Regions from separate parts of the Dickeya fangzhongdai genome, predicted to be linked through region 2. Evidence: predicted binding sites of a transcription regulator. Region 2 holds the regulator's gene; each other region holds the start of a gene.
The links. Region 2 encodes PhoB, which activates phosphate uptake and scavenging genes when phosphate is short. Its sites were predicted from a motif close to CTGTCATAAAACTGNCNNAT; they were not measured.
Positions count from the first base shown of each region.

Region 1: the regulator PhoB is predicted to act here: its motif matches at 3,380-3,399, upstream of pstS (phosphate ABC transporter substrate-binding protein PstS).
Region 3: the regulator PhoB is predicted to act here: its motif matches at 4,028-4,047, upstream of rpoH (RNA polymerase sigma factor RpoH).

Region 1 is NZ_CP025003.1:4,987,281-4,992,880, forward strand. It holds gene CVE23_RS22340 (hypothetical protein) at 50-1,489, opposite strand; gene CVE23_RS22345 (KGGVGR-motif variant AAA ATPase) at 1,479-2,792, opposite strand; gene CVE23_RS22350 (SAM-dependent methyltransferase) at 2,789-3,205, opposite strand; gene pstS (phosphate ABC transporter substrate-binding protein PstS) at 3,510-4,550, shown strand; gene pstC (phosphate ABC transporter permease PstC) at 4,703-5,600, shown strand, end outside.
Region 2 is NZ_CP025003.1:1,247,949-1,253,548, forward strand. It holds gene CVE23_RS05775 (AAA family ATPase) at 1-205, opposite strand, end outside; gene sbcD (exonuclease subunit SbcD) at 202-1,434, opposite strand; gene phoB (phosphate response regulator transcription factor PhoB) at 1,810-2,499, shown strand; gene phoR (phosphate regulon sensor histidine kinase PhoR) at 2,527-3,849, shown strand; gene CVE23_RS05795 (PstS family phosphate ABC transporter substrate-binding protein) at 3,931-4,908, shown strand; gene CVE23_RS05800 (cobalamin-independent methionine synthase II family protein) at 5,113-5,600, shown strand, end outside.
Region 3 is NZ_CP025003.1:4,800,917-4,806,516, forward strand. It holds gene CVE23_RS21545 (high-affinity branched-chain amino acid ABC transporter permease LivM) at 1-93, opposite strand, end outside; gene livH (high-affinity branched-chain amino acid ABC transporter permease LivH) at 90-1,016, opposite strand; gene CVE23_RS21555 (branched-chain amino acid ABC transporter substrate-binding protein) at 1,095-2,207, opposite strand; gene panM (aspartate 1-decarboxylase autocleavage activator PanM) at 2,611-3,030, shown strand; gene rpoH (RNA polymerase sigma factor RpoH) at 3,163-4,020, opposite strand; gene ftsX (permease-like cell division protein FtsX) at 4,356-5,321, opposite strand; gene ftsE (cell division ATP-binding protein FtsE) at 5,311-5,600, opposite strand, start outside.

The sequences.
Region 1 (5,600 bases), 1.3 Mb from region 2:
TGCTTCTTAAGGCATGGGGAGGTTTTTTTATAAACGCTATACTATTAGGTCAGGACTTTTGTGGTTTTACCCCACCTTTTCTGCCTAACCCAAAGCCAACACGATAGAGATCGGGCATATCAATACGCTCGCTGTTACGTTCTTCAAACACGCCTATTCTTAACAAATCCAGTTTTAGGCCCGGCCAGCCTTTCTGGGCATGCTGAGGAGGTAACTTGTTTGGATTTTCCGGCAGTCCTTGAGAAAACTCCTCATTCCAACGCTGTTGTATTACGCTGAAATCAATGGGTACGTTGAGCCCGTTCAAGGGAGTTAAGAACTCGTTTACCCACGGATAGTCTTCAGTCAGTTCGCTGACCCTGATTTCCGATGCCTTTTGAACCCCACGTTTAATACTTTCATAGTGCAACGAGTAGGTATAGTCCGGGTACCGCTCCATTGAGTCTTCGGCTGCTTGCCGTATAGCAGCTAAAAATGAGCGAGGAGACGTTCGCCCTTTTCCGTCTGCCAGATGACTAACGGCCCAGACATAAGGGACACCACGACGGCGATCCTTGCCCATCCACGGCCCGGCTAGCGCTTCAAATAATTCTCTTTGTGATGGCGTTTCACGCTTTACATCATCATGCGGCACAAAACGGGAATCGGAATGCTCAGGTGGTTTATTCAAGGTTCGGTTATAGCACTCGCGCAGCACATCACCATGTGATGTTTCACCATTAATCAGGTATTGCCATAGCAGGCCATGCAAGTCATGCCTTGCCCAGGATAGTTCAGCTTTGGTGGCAAGCAACTTGGAGGCATCAGGAAAATCGGTAACAGTTCTTTCCAGTTGGTCTTCGCGTAAAAAGACTTTGGCGGTAAGACGGCTGTATGGTTTTAGCCACAAGACAACCCGTAATAGACCACGCACGATATTATCCATTACCGACCAATCAGTACTGAGTCTGTCGAGCGCGTCAAACAAAATCAGGGCGTAGCGACCATTTCCCTCTAACGATTGATTGGCCTGAGACATGGCTGCTGCAATATTTTCCGGATTTTGCTGTACCCAAGATATTTTTTCTGACCACTTTGCCTGTTGAGCCAACAGTGGCTGCTGGGTTAGTTTGCCGATGCCTGATATGACAATCGTGCGCCAGATATCATAGGCATCAAAGCTCTCTACCAATTGAGAAAATGTATCTGAGTCTGGATACGCGTCATTCTGTGGCCGCTCTGAAAATCCGATATGAATGTCTGTAATATCCAATTGTGGAATTGATGAACCTAGCACTTTACGCAAAGCAGGATCGCCAAGCGCTGCCGTCCAAACAGATTTCCCGACTCCACGTGTGCCCACCACCAGTAAACTTTCCGGCCTTAGTGCTTTTAAATGCGCAGGCGGAATGTAGAGGTGTTTTAATGGCGGCGCAGACCCGCTGTATGAGGTATCCGCAGGTAAGGTTTCATAAATGGCTCGACGGATATCTTCTGCGCTACTCATCATGCTCTCCGGGATGATTGGTTAAACCTTGAATACCCTCAATTAACGTGCCGAAAATTGACTGAACTTCGGCGGAGTCTATCGTGTTTTGCGCAAATCGGGAATGTAGCGACGTTAGCGCGGAGAATCCTCTGTTCCAGCGAATCGCCCACGGATAGTGTGGTGCTGCTTCGTCGTTCATCTCGAAGCTGAACAGATTCTCCACTGTTTCACCCGGTGGTACTTCGTCATAAAGTGTGGAGGAAAACAGTTCGTAAGCGTTTTCACACAACCCGGAAAAGTAGCTCTCGCGTCGTTCGTCATCAGGAATCATGGCACCGATAAGTTGCAAACGCTCACGGATATCAGCGGCTTTGCCTGATCGGTTCCAGTATTCAAATAACACCCGATATCCTGACCAGGTTTGCTCGCCATCCAGTGTAAACAGTAACACGGTATTGGCGCCGATATCGGTAACGCAACTGGATGCGACTTCATCTATTCCAGAGCGTGAGTCGATCAAAATCACATCAGGCTTAATCGTTTCTTCTAACTGGTCAATCAGGCGATTGAGTCGGTGAGACCAGCTTTCCCGGTTTCCGTTACTGTCTATTTTGGGCATCCAGACTCTGCCCAGCTTGGCGATATATTCTCCCGGATTTTTGCCATGTGCCGGTATCACGTAAATGTCGCCGTCATGGGATAGCGTACTGGTGGCGATCATGTCATCAAGCAGGCTGTTGCCATTATCGACCAGATCTTCCACCAGCCAGTCGGCGATGCCATAAGTTGGGCGACGGTCTTCCGGTAGCAAGGCGGTAGATAAGCCAGGAGACTCAAGATCCAAATCAAGAACCATGACTTTTTTACCGGCTTGCGCCAGCGCCCATGCGCAAGCGGCCATCGCGGTTGAGCGGCCAACGCCGCCTTTGATAGAAAAAAAGACAATGCGACTGGCGCCTTCAGACTCTGGTGTGATCATATCCCAGCGGCTTTCCGTCGCTAATCTGTCAACCACATAGACGCCGGGAATATCGGCAAGCGCAAAATGGGCTGCGCGTTGATAAACCGATTCGACATTGGGTTCATATAAGACGGTGTTATCTGGAGCAAAGCTGTGAGGCGACAGTTCAGTTGAAAATTGTGCGGCAATCGTGTCAATCGCAGCCTGATGTTCGGGATTGTTCTGAATCGATTCGGAAGCGATTAACCTGACTTTACCGTTCAGATCTCGGTTGATTGCCACGGGTTCAATCTGACTGATAAGATCAGTGTGAGGTTTAAGAATGCCTTCAATAGTAGGCAAAAGCTGGTCGAAGGTTTTCATATCGCGCCGTCCGTTTTAGCTTGTTTAAGTATATTTTGGACTTGTTTGGCTCCGTTGCGATGTTTTTCTGCCTCAATTTGTGTGAACTGTTGTTGGTTGCTGTAACGTTGTGACGCTTTCCAGTTATCGAAAGGATTTAGTGAAGATAAAAGATACTCAGCTCCGGGGTAGCGGCCACTACGGTATGCATCGTAACGTGACCAAATAGCATCAATATGCTTTTGGTCGTGGCGTTCACTGGGCATGTCCCTATTCGTGTCAAAGGGCATACCAAACTCCTGCATCAACTTTTTTAACCCGCTCTCTGCCGAGAAGCCATAAAGATGATCGGCATTGGCCCAGCGTCCCAGATGAAACAGGATTTCTGCATCTCTCCAGTGGCGATGACAGGCGTCTTCAAAGTCGGTTGCCATGACTGTGCTTCACTCCTTTGGTCAGAGACGGACATATTCAAGGTCTAAATAGCATGTGTGACAAGCGATTTTACCGGAACTGGGGATTCATAGAAGTATATCGTTGAAAGTATTGTATAGATTGTTAAATAAATGCTTGCCTCTGCCAGGCAGGCATACCCAGTTCTGACTCGACTGTCACACAACTGTCATATTGCGTACATTTTACTGTCACCGAATTGACCTATTTTCTCCACCAGCAAACTACACTCTGATTAAACAATAGCTCCGGGTCTACACGTCTAAGTATCCCACAGGAGGGATTATGAAACTCATGCGTACCACTGTTGCCAGTATCGTTGCTGCAAGTTTTTCTCTGACGGCGGTTTCTGCTTTTGCCGCGGCAAACCTCACTGGCGCAGGTGCGACGTTCCCCGCTCCGGTTTATGCAAAGTGGGCTGATTCTTACGAAAAAGAAACCGGCAACAAAGTTAACTATCAGGGCATCGGTTCTTCGGGCGGCGTGAAACAGATTACCGCCAAAACCGTGGATTTTGGTGCGTCTGATGCGCCGTTGGCGGATGACAAACTGGCTCAGGACGGTCTGTTCCAGTTCCCGACCGTGATCGGCGGTATCGTACTGGCTGTCAACGTGCCGGGCGTGAAAGCCGGCGAGCTGACGCTGGACGGCAAAACGCTGGGTGACATCTACCTGGGCAAAATCAAGAAATGGAACGACGAAGCCATCGCCAAACTGAACCCGGGCGTGAAACTGCCGGATCAGGACATCGCTGTGGTGCGTCGTGCCGACGGTTCCGGCACCTCCTACGTGTTCACCAGCTACCTGGCTAAAGTGAACAGCGAGTGGAAAGAGAAGATTGGCGCGGGCAACACCGTAAACTGGCCGACCGGTCTGGGCGGTAAAGGCAACGACGGCATCGCGGCGTTCGTGCAGCGTCTGCCGGGGTCGATCGGTTACGTTGAATACGCGTACGCCAAGCAGAATAACCTGGTTTACACCAAGCTGATTTCTGCCGACGGCAAAGCAGTCAGCCCGACGGAAGGGTCTTTCAGCAATGCCGCCAAAGGCGTTGACTGGAGCAAGTCCTTCGCACAGGACCTGACCAACCAGAAAGGCGCCGATGTATGGCCGATCACCTCTACCACTTTCATTCTGATTCACAAAGAACAGAGCAAGCCTGAGCAGGGCAAAGAAGTGCTGAAGTTCTTTGACTGGGCTTACACCAAAGGCGGCGATCAGGCCAAAGCGCTGGATTATTCTACCCTGCCGAAAGAAGTGATTGCTCAGGTACGCGCAGCATGGAAAACCCAGATCAAAGACAGCAGCGGTAAAGCGCTGTATTGATTGCGGTTAGCAGGATCGGTTGTGTGAGTACCGAGAGGTGGATAAACCGGAAACGGGGTATCCACCTCTGACATTCATTGGGGTTTCCTCCAATGACCTGATTAAAGACGCAGTTATCTGAAAAACGCAGTTATCTGAAAGAAGAGAGACGTATGGCTGAACACAAGCCAACCATTACACCTCCGGGAAAACAGGGCGACATTCTCTTCGGGGCGCTGGTCAGACTGGCGGCCCTATTGACGTTGCTGTTGCTGGGCGGAATTATCGTTTCCCTGATTTTCGCCTCCTGGCCGAGTATCAAAACGTTTGGTTTCTCCTTCCTGTGGACCAAAGAATGGGATGCGCCCGCCGGGCAATTCGGCGCGCTGGTACCGATTTACGGCACCATCGTGACCTCGCTGATCGCGCTGATCATCGCCATTCCGATTAGTTTCGGTATCGCGCTGTTCCTGACGGAACTGGCGCCGAGCTGGCTGAAACGTCCGCTGGGCGTGGCGATTGAGCTGCTGGCCGCGATCCCGAGTATCGTCTATGGCATGTGGGGGCTGTTTGTGTTCGCCCCGTTGTTCGCCAAGTATTTCCAACAACCGGTAGGCAACGTGCTTTCCAGCATCCCATTGGTCGGCACCCTGTTCTCCGGGCCGGCGTTCGGCATCGGTATTCTGGCGGCCGGCGTGATTCTGGCCATCATGATCATCCCCTACATCGCCGCGGTAATGCGCGATGTGTTCGAACAGACGCCGGTGATGATGAAAGAATCGGCCTACGGTATCGGCTGCACCACCTGGGAAGTTATCTGGCACATCGTGCTGCCGTTCACCAAAAATGGGGTGATTGGCGGCGTCATGCTGGGGCTGGGACGTGCGCTGGGCGAGACGATGGCGGTGACGTTTATCATCGGCAACACCTACCAGCTCGACAGCGTCTCGCTCTATATGCCGGGCAACAGCATCACCTCCGCGCTGGCTAACGAATTTGCCGAAGCCGACACCGGGCTGCATACCGCCGCGCTGATGGAGCTGGGCCTGATCCTGTTTGTGATTACCTTTA
Region 2 (5,600 bases):
CGTTCTGGCTGGGGCCGACCTTCAGACGCGGCGTCTGGTGGTACAGCGCGAGGCAGATGGCGTCCAGCAGCGTGGTTTTACCCGCGCCGGTAGGGCCGGTGATGGCGAACAGACTGTTGCTGGCGAACGGCTCGCGGGTGAAATCGATTTTCCACTCGCCCTGCAGCGAGTTGAGGTTTTTCAATCGCAGGCTAAGAATTTTCATGCGGACGCCTCCCGTCGCTGCTCGTCAATCTCCTGAATGACCCGGTCGAACAACCCTTTCAGGCGCTGCTGGCGCGCCTCGTCCAGATCGCTCTCCAGCGCCAGCCGTCGGGCAAACACCTCGGCGGGTTGCAGCTCCTCCAGCGTTTCCTTTTCCAGTTGCACCAGCATTTGTTGCTGCTGTTCCCGCGCCCGGCGCAGCAACAGCACTTCCACGTTCAGCGGTTCGGTCAGCGCCTGAATGTGCTGCTGAATGTCGCTCAGGTAATCCTGGGTGGCGATTTCAATGTCCAGCCACACCGGTTTGTCGCCGTGATAGTCGCGGAATCCGGCTAGCCGGCGTTCGATCTCCGGCAGATTGCCTTTCACCAGTTGCATCGGTTGTTCGGTCGGCACGGTCAGCGCGGTGACCTCCTGCAGTTTTCCCTGCTCGAAATGCACCAGATACACCGATTTCTCATGATTCAGTTCGTCAAAACTCAGCGGGATCGGCGAGCCGCTGTACCGGATGTGTTCGCATTGCGCCACCCGCTGCGGGCGATGAATATGGCCGAGCGCGATGTAGTCCGCCGGGGGGAAGGCCTGCGCCGGGAACGCGTCCAACGTGCCGATATAGATATCGCGCACCGAATCGGACGTGGCGACGCCCACCGTGGTGAGGTGGCCGGTCAGCACAATCGGCAGTTCGCGACCCAGCGCTTCACGCTGCTCGCAGGCGAGCTGGTAACAGCGCTGATAATGATGGGTGATGGCATCCTGCAACGCCTGCTGTTTTTGCGCGCCGGACTGGCCGGCCTGGCTGGTGAGCACGTCGCGCGGACGCAAAAAAGGAACGGCGCACAGCAGCGCGCCGGGCTCGCCTGCACGGTTGTTCAGCACCAGCACCTGTTCGTGGATATCGCCGTCAAAACCGGCGACCACCCGGGTATTCAGGCAGGCCAGCAGCGCGCGTGATTCATTCAGGGTGGCGACCGAATCATGGTTGCCGCCCATCACCACCAACTGGCAGCCGGTGCGCTGCAACGCCACCACAAAATGGTTATACATTTCACGGGCATAACTGGGCGGCGCGCCGTTGTCGAACACATCGCCTGCTACTATTACTGCATCGGCCTGATACTGCTCAACCTGCTGAACCAGCCAGTGTAAAAATGCCTGATGCTCAGGCGCACGGCTCCGGGTATAAAAGTACTGACCGAGATGCCAGTCAGACGTGTGAATAATTCGCATGAGACTCCCTGCAGGTGAGTGCAAACGATATGTTGTTTTGGCGGTGCTTGCGGACAATGGCGGTCAGTGAGGCAAGGCGCTTGTTCGTCATGGCGAAACACCGCGTCTTTATCATCGGCGATTATAGGCGTGCAGTTTAGGGCATGTCCCATAATATCTGTATGGCCCGGCTACCCGGGAGTATTTGGCAGTGTCGTCGCGGACAGGTAATGTGAGAAATTAAGCGTACCGGCGGTCTGCGGCAGCGGCAGGGGGCCGCGGCTGTCGGGGCGGAAACGTACCGTAGTCCGGGGCGCCATTTTTCATAAATCTGTCATAAAACTGACGCATAATGCACACCGCACGCTAACCGTGACGATTAACGGCAGGATTGATATGGCAAGACGTATTTTGGTGGTGGAAGATGAAGCGCCGATTCGCGAGATGGTGTGCTTCGTGCTGGAACAGAACGGTTATCAGCCGGTTGAGGCTGAGGATTACGACAGCGCCGTTACCCGGCTGGCCGAACCTTATCCTGAACTGGTGCTGCTGGACTGGATGCTGCCCGGCGGGTCCGGTTTGCAGTTTATCAAGCACATGAAACGCGAAGCGCTGACCCGTGATATTCCGGTCATGATGCTGACGGCGCGTGGTGAAGAAGAAGATCGCGTGCGTGGTCTTGAAGTCGGCGCCGACGATTACATCACCAAACCGTTTTCGCCCAAAGAACTGGTGGCGCGCATCAAGGCGGTGATGCGCCGGATTTCGCCGATGGCGGTTGAGGAAGTGATTGAAATGCGCGGGTTGAGCCTGGATCCCTCTTCGCATCGGGTGACCACGGAAGAACACGCGCTGGATATGGGGCCGACGGAGTTCAAGCTGCTGCATTTCTTTATGACGCACCCGGAACGGGTATATAGTCGTGAGCAGTTGCTGAATCACGTATGGGGCACTAACGTTTATGTTGAGGATCGCACTGTGGATGTCCATATCCGCCGCCTGCGCAAGGCGCTGGAAACCAGCGGACACGACAAGATGGTTCAGACCGTTCGGGGAACTGGATACCGTTTCTCAACACGTTATTGATAGCGTGAGTCCCGGAGAAAATCTGACGTGCTAGAACGTTTGTCCTGGAAAAAGCTGGCGCTGGAGCTGGCTTTTTTTTGTTTGCCCGGTCTGCTGCTGGGGCTGATTATCGGCTATCTGCCCTGGTTTCTGCTGGCGTCGGTACTGGCGGCGCTGTGCTGGAACTTCTATAACCAGCTGCGCCTGTCCTACTGGCTGTGGGTTGACCGCAGCATGACCCCGCCGCCCGGCCGCTGGAGCTGGGAGCCGCTGTTTTACGGCCTCTATCAGATGCAACTGCGCAACCGCCGCCGTCGGCGCGAGCTGGCGCTGCTGATTAAACGCTTTCGCAGCGGGGCGGAATCGTTGCCGGATGCGGTGGTCATCACCACCGAAGAGGGCGTCATCATCTGGTGTAACCGGCTGGCTCAGCACCTGCTCAGCTTTCGCTGGCCGGAAGACAACGGTCAGAACATCCTCAACCTGCTGCGTTACCCGGAGTTCACTCAGTACATGCAACAGCAAGACTTCAGCCGCCCGCTGACGCTGATGCTGAAAAATTCCCACCACGTGGAATTCCGGGTGATGCCCTACTCGGAAGGGCAACTGCTGATGGTGGCCCGCGATGTGACCCAGATGCACCAACTGGAAGGCGCGCGCCGCAACTTCTTCGCCAACGTCAGCCACGAGCTGCGCACGCCGTTGACGGTGTTGCAGGGCTATCTGGAGATGATGAACGACGAATCGCTGGATGGCGCGTTGCAGTCTAAGGCATTGCACACCATGCAGGAGCAAACCCGCCGCATGGACGGGTTGGTGCGGCAATTGTTGACGCTGTCGCGCATCGAAGCCGCCGCCGCCATCGATCTTAACGAGAAGGTGGATATCCCGCTGATGCTGCGGGTGCTCAAGCGTGAAGCCGATACCCTGAGTCAGGGGCGTCACGAGATTGTGTTTCGCGTCAACGAGCAACTGCAGGTGTTCGGCAACGAAGAGCAGTTGCGCAGCGCGGTGTCGAATCTGGTGTATAACGCCGTCAACCATACGCCGCAGGGTACCCGCATTGAGGTATGCTGGCAGCAGACGCCGCAGGGCGCGCAGTTCCAGGTCAGCGATAACGGCCCGGGCATCGCCGCCGAACATCTTCCCCGCCTGACCGAGCGTTTTTATCGCGTCGACAAGGCCCGTTCGCGCCAGACCGGCGGCAGCGGGCTAGGGCTGGCGATCGTCAAGCATGCGCTCAGCCACCACGACTCCCGGCTGGAGATCCTCAGCGAAGAGGGCGCCGGCTCCCGCTTCATGTTCACGTTGCCGAACCGGCTGATAGTCCGCTCGGTGCTGAGTCAGAACGCCGCGAATCCACAGCTGTAATGACGGCGGCGGGGCTTGATTGTCTCCGCCGCTGTGCCGAAAATAGCGTGCTCTTGTCTTTCACCCCGATGGAAACCGCACATGATACCCACCCGCCGCCTGCTTGCCTTGCTGTTGTGCCTGTTCGGTCAGGCCGCCGCCGCTGCGCCGCAGGCGATGCTGGCGGGTAACCTGTCCAGCGCCGGCTCCGACACGCTGGCGAACCTGATGACCTTCTGGGCGGCGGATTTCAGCCAGCATTACCCCGGCGTTAACCTGCAGATTCAGGCGGCCGGCTCGTCGTCGGCGCCGACGGCGCTGGCGGCAGGGGCGGCGCAGCTGGGGCCGATGAGCCGGCCGATGAAGAGCAGCGAAATCGAAGCGTTCGAGCAGCATTACGGGTACGCGCCGACGGCGGTGCCGGTGGCGCTGGACGCGCTGGTGGTGCTGGTCAATCAGGATAACCCGATTACCGGGCTGACGGTGCGCCAGCTTGACGCCATCTTTTCCGTGACGCGCCGCTGCGGCGCTGGAAAAACGGTGCAACGTTGGCAGGAACTGGGGCTGAACGGCGTCTGGCGACAACGATCGCTACTGCGTTATGGGCGCAATTCAGCCTCCGGCACCTATGGCTTTTTCAAACAACAGGCGCTGTGCGGCGGCGATTTCCTGCCGCAGGTCAACGAATTGCCCGGTTCAGCCTCGGTAGTGCAGGCGGTGGCGGCGTCGGTCAACGCCATCGGTTACGCCAGCATCGGCTTTCGCGCCAGCGGGGTACGGGTGCTGCCGCTGGCGGCCAGCGACAAAGACGATTACGTGCTGCCGACCGCCGACACCATCCGCAGCGGGCGTTATCCCTATACCCGCTATCTCTACATCTACGTCAATAAAATGCCTGGTAAACCGCTGGAACCGCTGACCGCCGCGTTTCTGGAGCGGGTACTGTCGGCGCCGGGGCAGGCGCTGGTCAGCCAGGATGGTTACCTGCCGCTGCCGGAAATGGCGCGCGAGCAGGCCAGACAACTGCTTGGGCTTGGCGATGCCGTTTCGTCGTCGATGGGTGATCCTGCAATAAACTGATGCCTAAGATGAATTTATTTCACGTGACGTGAAAATTCTTCCATTGTCGCTGAGAAAAACTCATGACAGGATAGCTCCATGTCTAGCCGTCTGGATGGCTATAAAGTTCAGCGGCGTAACTATTTCCTCTAAAAATCAATTCATCTAAAAATCGACTGACTGAAACCGATCCGTTTCGCGTCAGCTGAAGTGCAGGAGCTAAACATGACACAAGCCCTTCCTCCGTTCCGTGCCGATGTGGTCGGCAGTTTGTTGCGTCCGGCTGCCATCAAGCAGGCGCGTTTGCAGTTTCAGGCCGGTGAGATTGATGCGGCAGCGTTGCGCCGCGTCGAAGATCAGGAAATTCAGCGTGCGGTGGAATTGCAGCGCGCGGCGGGTCTGCAACTGGTGACCGACGGCGAGTTTCGTCGCGCCTGGTGGCACTTCGACTTCTTTGACAACCTGAACGGCGTGGAACGTTATGAAGCGGAGCAGGGCATCCAGTTCAACGGCGTGCAGACTAAAGCCCGCGGTGTAAAAGTGACCGGGAAGGTCAGCTTTAATCCGCAGCACCCGATGCTGGACGATTTCCGTTTCCTCAAAAGCGTGGCCGGCGACGCCGTAGCCAAAATGACCATCCCCAGCCCGAGCGTGCTGCATTTCCGCGGCGGCCGTAGCGTAATCGACAGTACCGTTTATCCGGATCTGGCAGA
Region 3 (5,600 bases), 1.5 Mb from region 2:
ATCCAGACTCAGTTGCATTCCCATCACGAACGTGGCCAGTACCAGCAGCACCAGCGCCGATACAACGGCATTAACCAGCGTGTGCAGTTTCATACCTTCTCCACCTCCGGACGGCCAAGAATCCCGGTCGGCATGACCAGCAGCACCACAATCAGCAGCGCGAAGGACACCACGTCCTTGTATTCGGTGCTGAGGTAAGCGGAGGTCAGCGCTTCGGCGATACCCAGCACCAGACCGCCGATCATCGCTCCCGGAATACTGCCGATACCACCCAGCACTGCGGCGGTAAACGCTTTCATCCCGGCCATGAAGCCGATATAGGGGTTAATCACGCCATAGAATTGGCCCAGCAACACCCCGGCCACCGCCGCCATCACGGCGCCGATGACGAAGGTCAAAGAAATCACGCGGTCGGTGCTGATGCCCAGCAGGCTCGCCATTTTCAGGTCTTCCGCGCAGGCGCGGCAGGCGCGCCCCATGCGGGAGTAACGGATAAACAGCGTCAGCGCCAGCATCGCCAGGAAGGTGACAATCCAGATGGTGAGCTGCATGGAGGAAAGCGTAGCGGCAAAACCGTTGCTTTCGCCCAGCACCCACTGGCCGTGGATCAGGCTCGGCAGCGCCACATCGCGCGACCCTTGCGTCAGGCTGACGTAGTTCTGCAGGAAAATCGACATGCCGATGGCGGAAATCAGCGCGATCAGCCGTTTGGAATTGCGCACCGGCTTATAGGCCACACGCTCGATGCTCCAGCCGTAGGCGCTGGAGATCACCACCGCCGCGATGAACGCGACGCCGATCAGCAACCAGCCGGCGTCAATGCCCATCATCATCAGGGCGGCAATCACGATAAAAGAAACATAACTACCGATCATGTAGACCTCGCCGTGGGCGAAGTTAATCATGCCGATAATGCCGTAAACCATGGTGTAGCCAATGGCGATCAGCGCATAGGTGCTGCCCAACGTCACGCCGTTGAACATCTGCTGAAGGAAATAGAGGAACTGCTCGGACATACCTTAACCTTAGACATTGCCCCCGCAGCCTGACGGCTGAGGGGGCATCGGTATTGGGAGTATTACGGATTCGGTCAATTACTTCACGGGAGAGGAAGTACCGTCTGCGTGCCACTCGAATACGCCAAATTCAAACCCTTTCAGGTCGCCTTTTTCATCCCAGCTCAGCGGGCCCATCACCGTGTCCACGGACTTGGCTTTCAGGTCGGCCGCCAGCTTGGCCGGCTCGGTGCTGCTGGTACGTTGCATCGCGGTGGTCAGCGACTGCAGCGCGGCATAAGTGGTCCACACGAACGGGCCGGTCGGGTCCAGTTTCCTGGCTTTCAGCGCGTCGACGATCGGCTGGTTGGCCGGCACCTGGTCATAACGCTTCGGCAGCGTCACCAGCATGCCTTCGGACGCCGCGCCTGCAATGTTGGACAGCGACGAGTTACCCACGCCTTCCGGTCCCATGAACTTGGTGGTCAGGCCGGCAGCGCGCGCCTGACGCAGAATCTGCCCCATTTCCGGGTAGTAGCCGCCGAAATAAACGAAATCGACGTTCTCTTTCTTCAGGCGCGCCACCAGCGTGGAGAAGTCTTTATCCCCGGCGGTCACCCCTTCGAACAGCACCACGTTGGCGTTGGCTTTTTTCAGGCTGTCCTGCACGGCGCGAGCCAGGCCTTCGCCGTACTGCTGTTTGTCGTGCACCACGGCGATACGCTGCGGTTTCACGTGTTCCAGAATGTATTTCGCCGCAGTCGGGCCCTGGTCGGAATCCAGACCGGTAGTGCGCAGAACCAGCTTGTAGCCACGGGTAGTCAGGTCAGGCGCAGTGGCCGCCGGCGTAATCATGATTACGCCTTCATCCTCGTAAATGTCGGATGCCGGCTGCGTGGACGACGAGCACAGATGACCGATCACGTAGTGGATACCGTCGTTGATCACCTTGTTGGCGACGGCAACCGCCTGTTTCGGGTCGCAGGCGTCATCATATTCCACACCCACCAGTTTGTTGCCGTTGACTCCGCCTTTGGCATTGATATCGGCAATCGCCTGACGGGCGCCGGTAAACTCCATATCGCCGTACTGCGCTACCGGACCGGACATGGCTCCGACGATCGCGACCTTGATATCCGCAGCGTTCACCGCATGGCTCATCGCCGCTGCCAGGCATCCCATCAGCAGCGCGTTACCTTTGCTTAATTTCATCCGTTTTACCCCATCTGTCATTTTTGGATATTGCTATAATTATTGTCATCAACCGCTATTACTCGCACTTTTTCATAAGTAATAACGAGTTAGGCTCTATTATAAGCAATAGTTTGTAATAAGACTTTATTATTCATGATATTAAACAGGAGTTTTATGCTGTAAATCAACTGGGATTCTCAGTAAAACACGGTGTAAACAGCATAAAATACCGCTCTTAAAATCCGTATTTTGTTTCTAAAATAGTCAGTTATGCTGGTTTTACCACTGAGAGATAATTGATTACTCGAAAAATTAATGGCAGAGAAACCTTTTTCCCTGATAACCGTACAGAAAAAGTTACACAACCCTTTTTCTACAGGTTCGCTACAATATTCTTAAGAATTAACAGGAGCACCCGCGTATGAGACTCTCGGTTGAACGCCTCACAAAAATCAGCGAGCAGGACAGGCATGATTTGGCCCATATCTGGCCACACCAGAATTTCGACGCGCTGGAGCGCGACCTGAACCATGAGCATCGTCTGTTTGCCGCCCGTTTTAACGGCCATCTGCTGGCGGGCGTCATCGTCGAAATCGACAATAACAGCGACAGCGCGGAACTGACCGACCTGCAGGTCAGAACGTCCACCCGGCGGCATGGCGTCGGTAAGTATCTGGTGGAAGAAGTGCTGCGCGCCTGCCCTGACGTTAAGGAATGGTGGCTCGACGCCGCCGACCATGCGCTGGTCAGCGAAGCGGTGATGGACACATTCATGCAGTCCTGCGGCTTCTATCCGGTATCCGGCGGCTGGGAATATGTCGTTAATCAGGAAGAGAAATAAATAGCAGGAAAAGCAGTGGCGCCCGTAGGACAGACGGCGATAAAAAAACTTCGGGTGATAAAACAAAACGACCGGGCGGCTTGCGGCTGTCCCGGTCGTTTACGATGAATAATGCGTTAGCTGCGGCCTGCGTTACGCTTCAATGGCCGCCCGCAATTTCTTCATGGCATTCTTTTCCAGCTGACGTACACGCTCAGCGGACACGCCGTAATGATCAGCCAGTTCCTGCAACGTGGACTTATTGTCGTCATCCAGCCAGCGAGCGCGGATAATATGCTGGCTGCGTTCGTCCAACCCTTCCAGCGCATAGGACAACTTGTCCGCCGCATGGGTTTCCCAGTTGTCCTCTTCAATGCCATCGGCAAAGTCGGAAGATTTGTCCTGCAGGTACAGCATCGGCGCCATCGGCTGGCCCGGCTGCGCATCATCTTCCGGCGACGGATCAAACGTCATGTCCTGCGCGGCCATGCGGGATTCCATTTCGCGGACATCCTTGCTGGTCACACCCAGTTCACGCGCCACCAGTTCCACTTCGTCCTGATTAAACCAGCCCAGACGCTGCTTGGTCTTACGCAGGTTGAAGAACAGCTTGCGCTGCGCCTTGGTGGTCGCCACCTTGACGATACGCCAGTTACGCAGCACGTATTCGTGAATTTCGGCCTTGATCCAGTGCACGGCGAACGACACCAGGCGTACGCCCACATCCGGGTTGAAGCGGCGCACCGCTTTCATCAAGCCGATGTTGCCTTCCTGAATCAGATCCGCCTGCGGCAGGCCGTACCCTGAATAGTTACGGGCAACATGAATAACGAAACGCAGGTGTGAAAGAATCAGCTGCTTGGCGGCGTCCAGATCCCCGTGATAATGCAGCCGTTCAGCCAGCGCCCGCTCTTCCTCCGCCGTCAGCATCGGATAGGCATTGGCGGCACGGATGTACCCTTCCAGACTGCCCTGGGGAACTAAGGCGAAAGTTTGCATATCTTTGGTCATTCCACCCCTCTCATAGATCATTCAAATCGTTGCGCATCATCGAACAGCATACCGATCTTTGCTGCACTTTCTGTGCCTAAAAACAGAATTACTGTGCCCAAAAACCGGATTAACGCTAGTTCTGGATTAACTCTGGTTAGAGTGTGATTGACTGCACAAGTTCCACTTTTGCCCCTCTTATTTTACCTGTCAAGATGGACGTCGTGGGGTGCAGGCTGGCGAGTGATGAAGGAAGGTGCGCATCGAAGACGCTGGCAATACGCTTCCCTCGCTGCTCGCCGCTATCACGAGGGAAGAGTATACCAGAAAACGCCCGCGCCGGGCGTCAATACAGATTATTCCGGTGTAAAACGGCGTAAATGTTGTACCGTTGCCAGCCAGGCGGCCAGCCAGCCAATCATCACCGCGATCAGAATCAACAATAACGTTTCATCCCAGCCCAGCCCGCGCACCGTGAAGGTGGTGCCGAACACCGCCGCCACCTGCGTCACCGCGCTCGACAGTTTCCACACCAGCGCCTGCGACAGAATCAGCGACAAGATAGCACCGCAGAACCCCAGCAGCGCGCCGCCATGCAGGAACGGCCGCAGGATGAAACCGTCGGTGGCGCCGATCAGCTTCATCACATTGATGGTTTCGCGGCGGCTGAAAATGCTTAGCCGCACGCTGTTGCCGATCACCAGAAATACCGCCGCCACCATCAGAATCCCGATGGTAGCCGCTATCTGGCCCACCAGTCCGGTCAACGCCACCAGACGGGAGAACCAGCTGTCGTCCATGCGGACCTCGGCCACGCCCTGAACGGCGGCGATGCGATCGCGCAGGGTGTTGAGCGTCTGGTTATCCTGAAAACTCAGTTTGGGCGAGACGACCGCCACCGCCGGCAGCGGATTCTCCTCCAGCATATCCAGCGCGCCGCCAAAGCCGGACCAGTTGCGGAACTCGCCCATCGCCTCGTTGCGGGACAGGTAATTAACCTTGTCTACGCCTTCTTCCGCCTTGATCTTGCCAATCACCGCTTCGGCGGCGTTGTCGTCCAGCGATTTGTCCAGATACACCGTCAGTTGCGGCGTGGGATACCACTGCGACGCCGCCTGACTGACGTTTTTCCACACCAGATAGCAGATGCTGGGCAGCGTTAGCGAAATAGCGATCACCATGATGGTCAACAATGTCGCCAGCGGTTGGCGCAGCATATCGCGCAGCGTATTGGCCCAGGCATAACGCCACTGTTCCTGCCAGCCGCCTTGCAGAGAGCGGGTTTTGCTTCCGGCTCGCTGCGCGCGGGTATTATTCGCCATCGTGACCTCCCAGCATGCGCCCCTGCGACAATGTCAGCACCCGGTAATGGCGGCGGGCGATAAGCCCGGTATCGTGCGTAGCCATCAACACCGTGACGCCCACGCGGTTAAACTCTTCAAACAAGCGCAGAATGCCTTCGGACAGCGCATCATCCAGGTTGCCGGTCGGTTCGTCCGCCAGCAGCACGGCCGGTTTGTTCACCACCGCGCGGGCGATACCCACGCGCTGCTGCTCACCGCCGGAGAGCTGAATCGGATAGCTGCGCGCCTTGTCGAGCA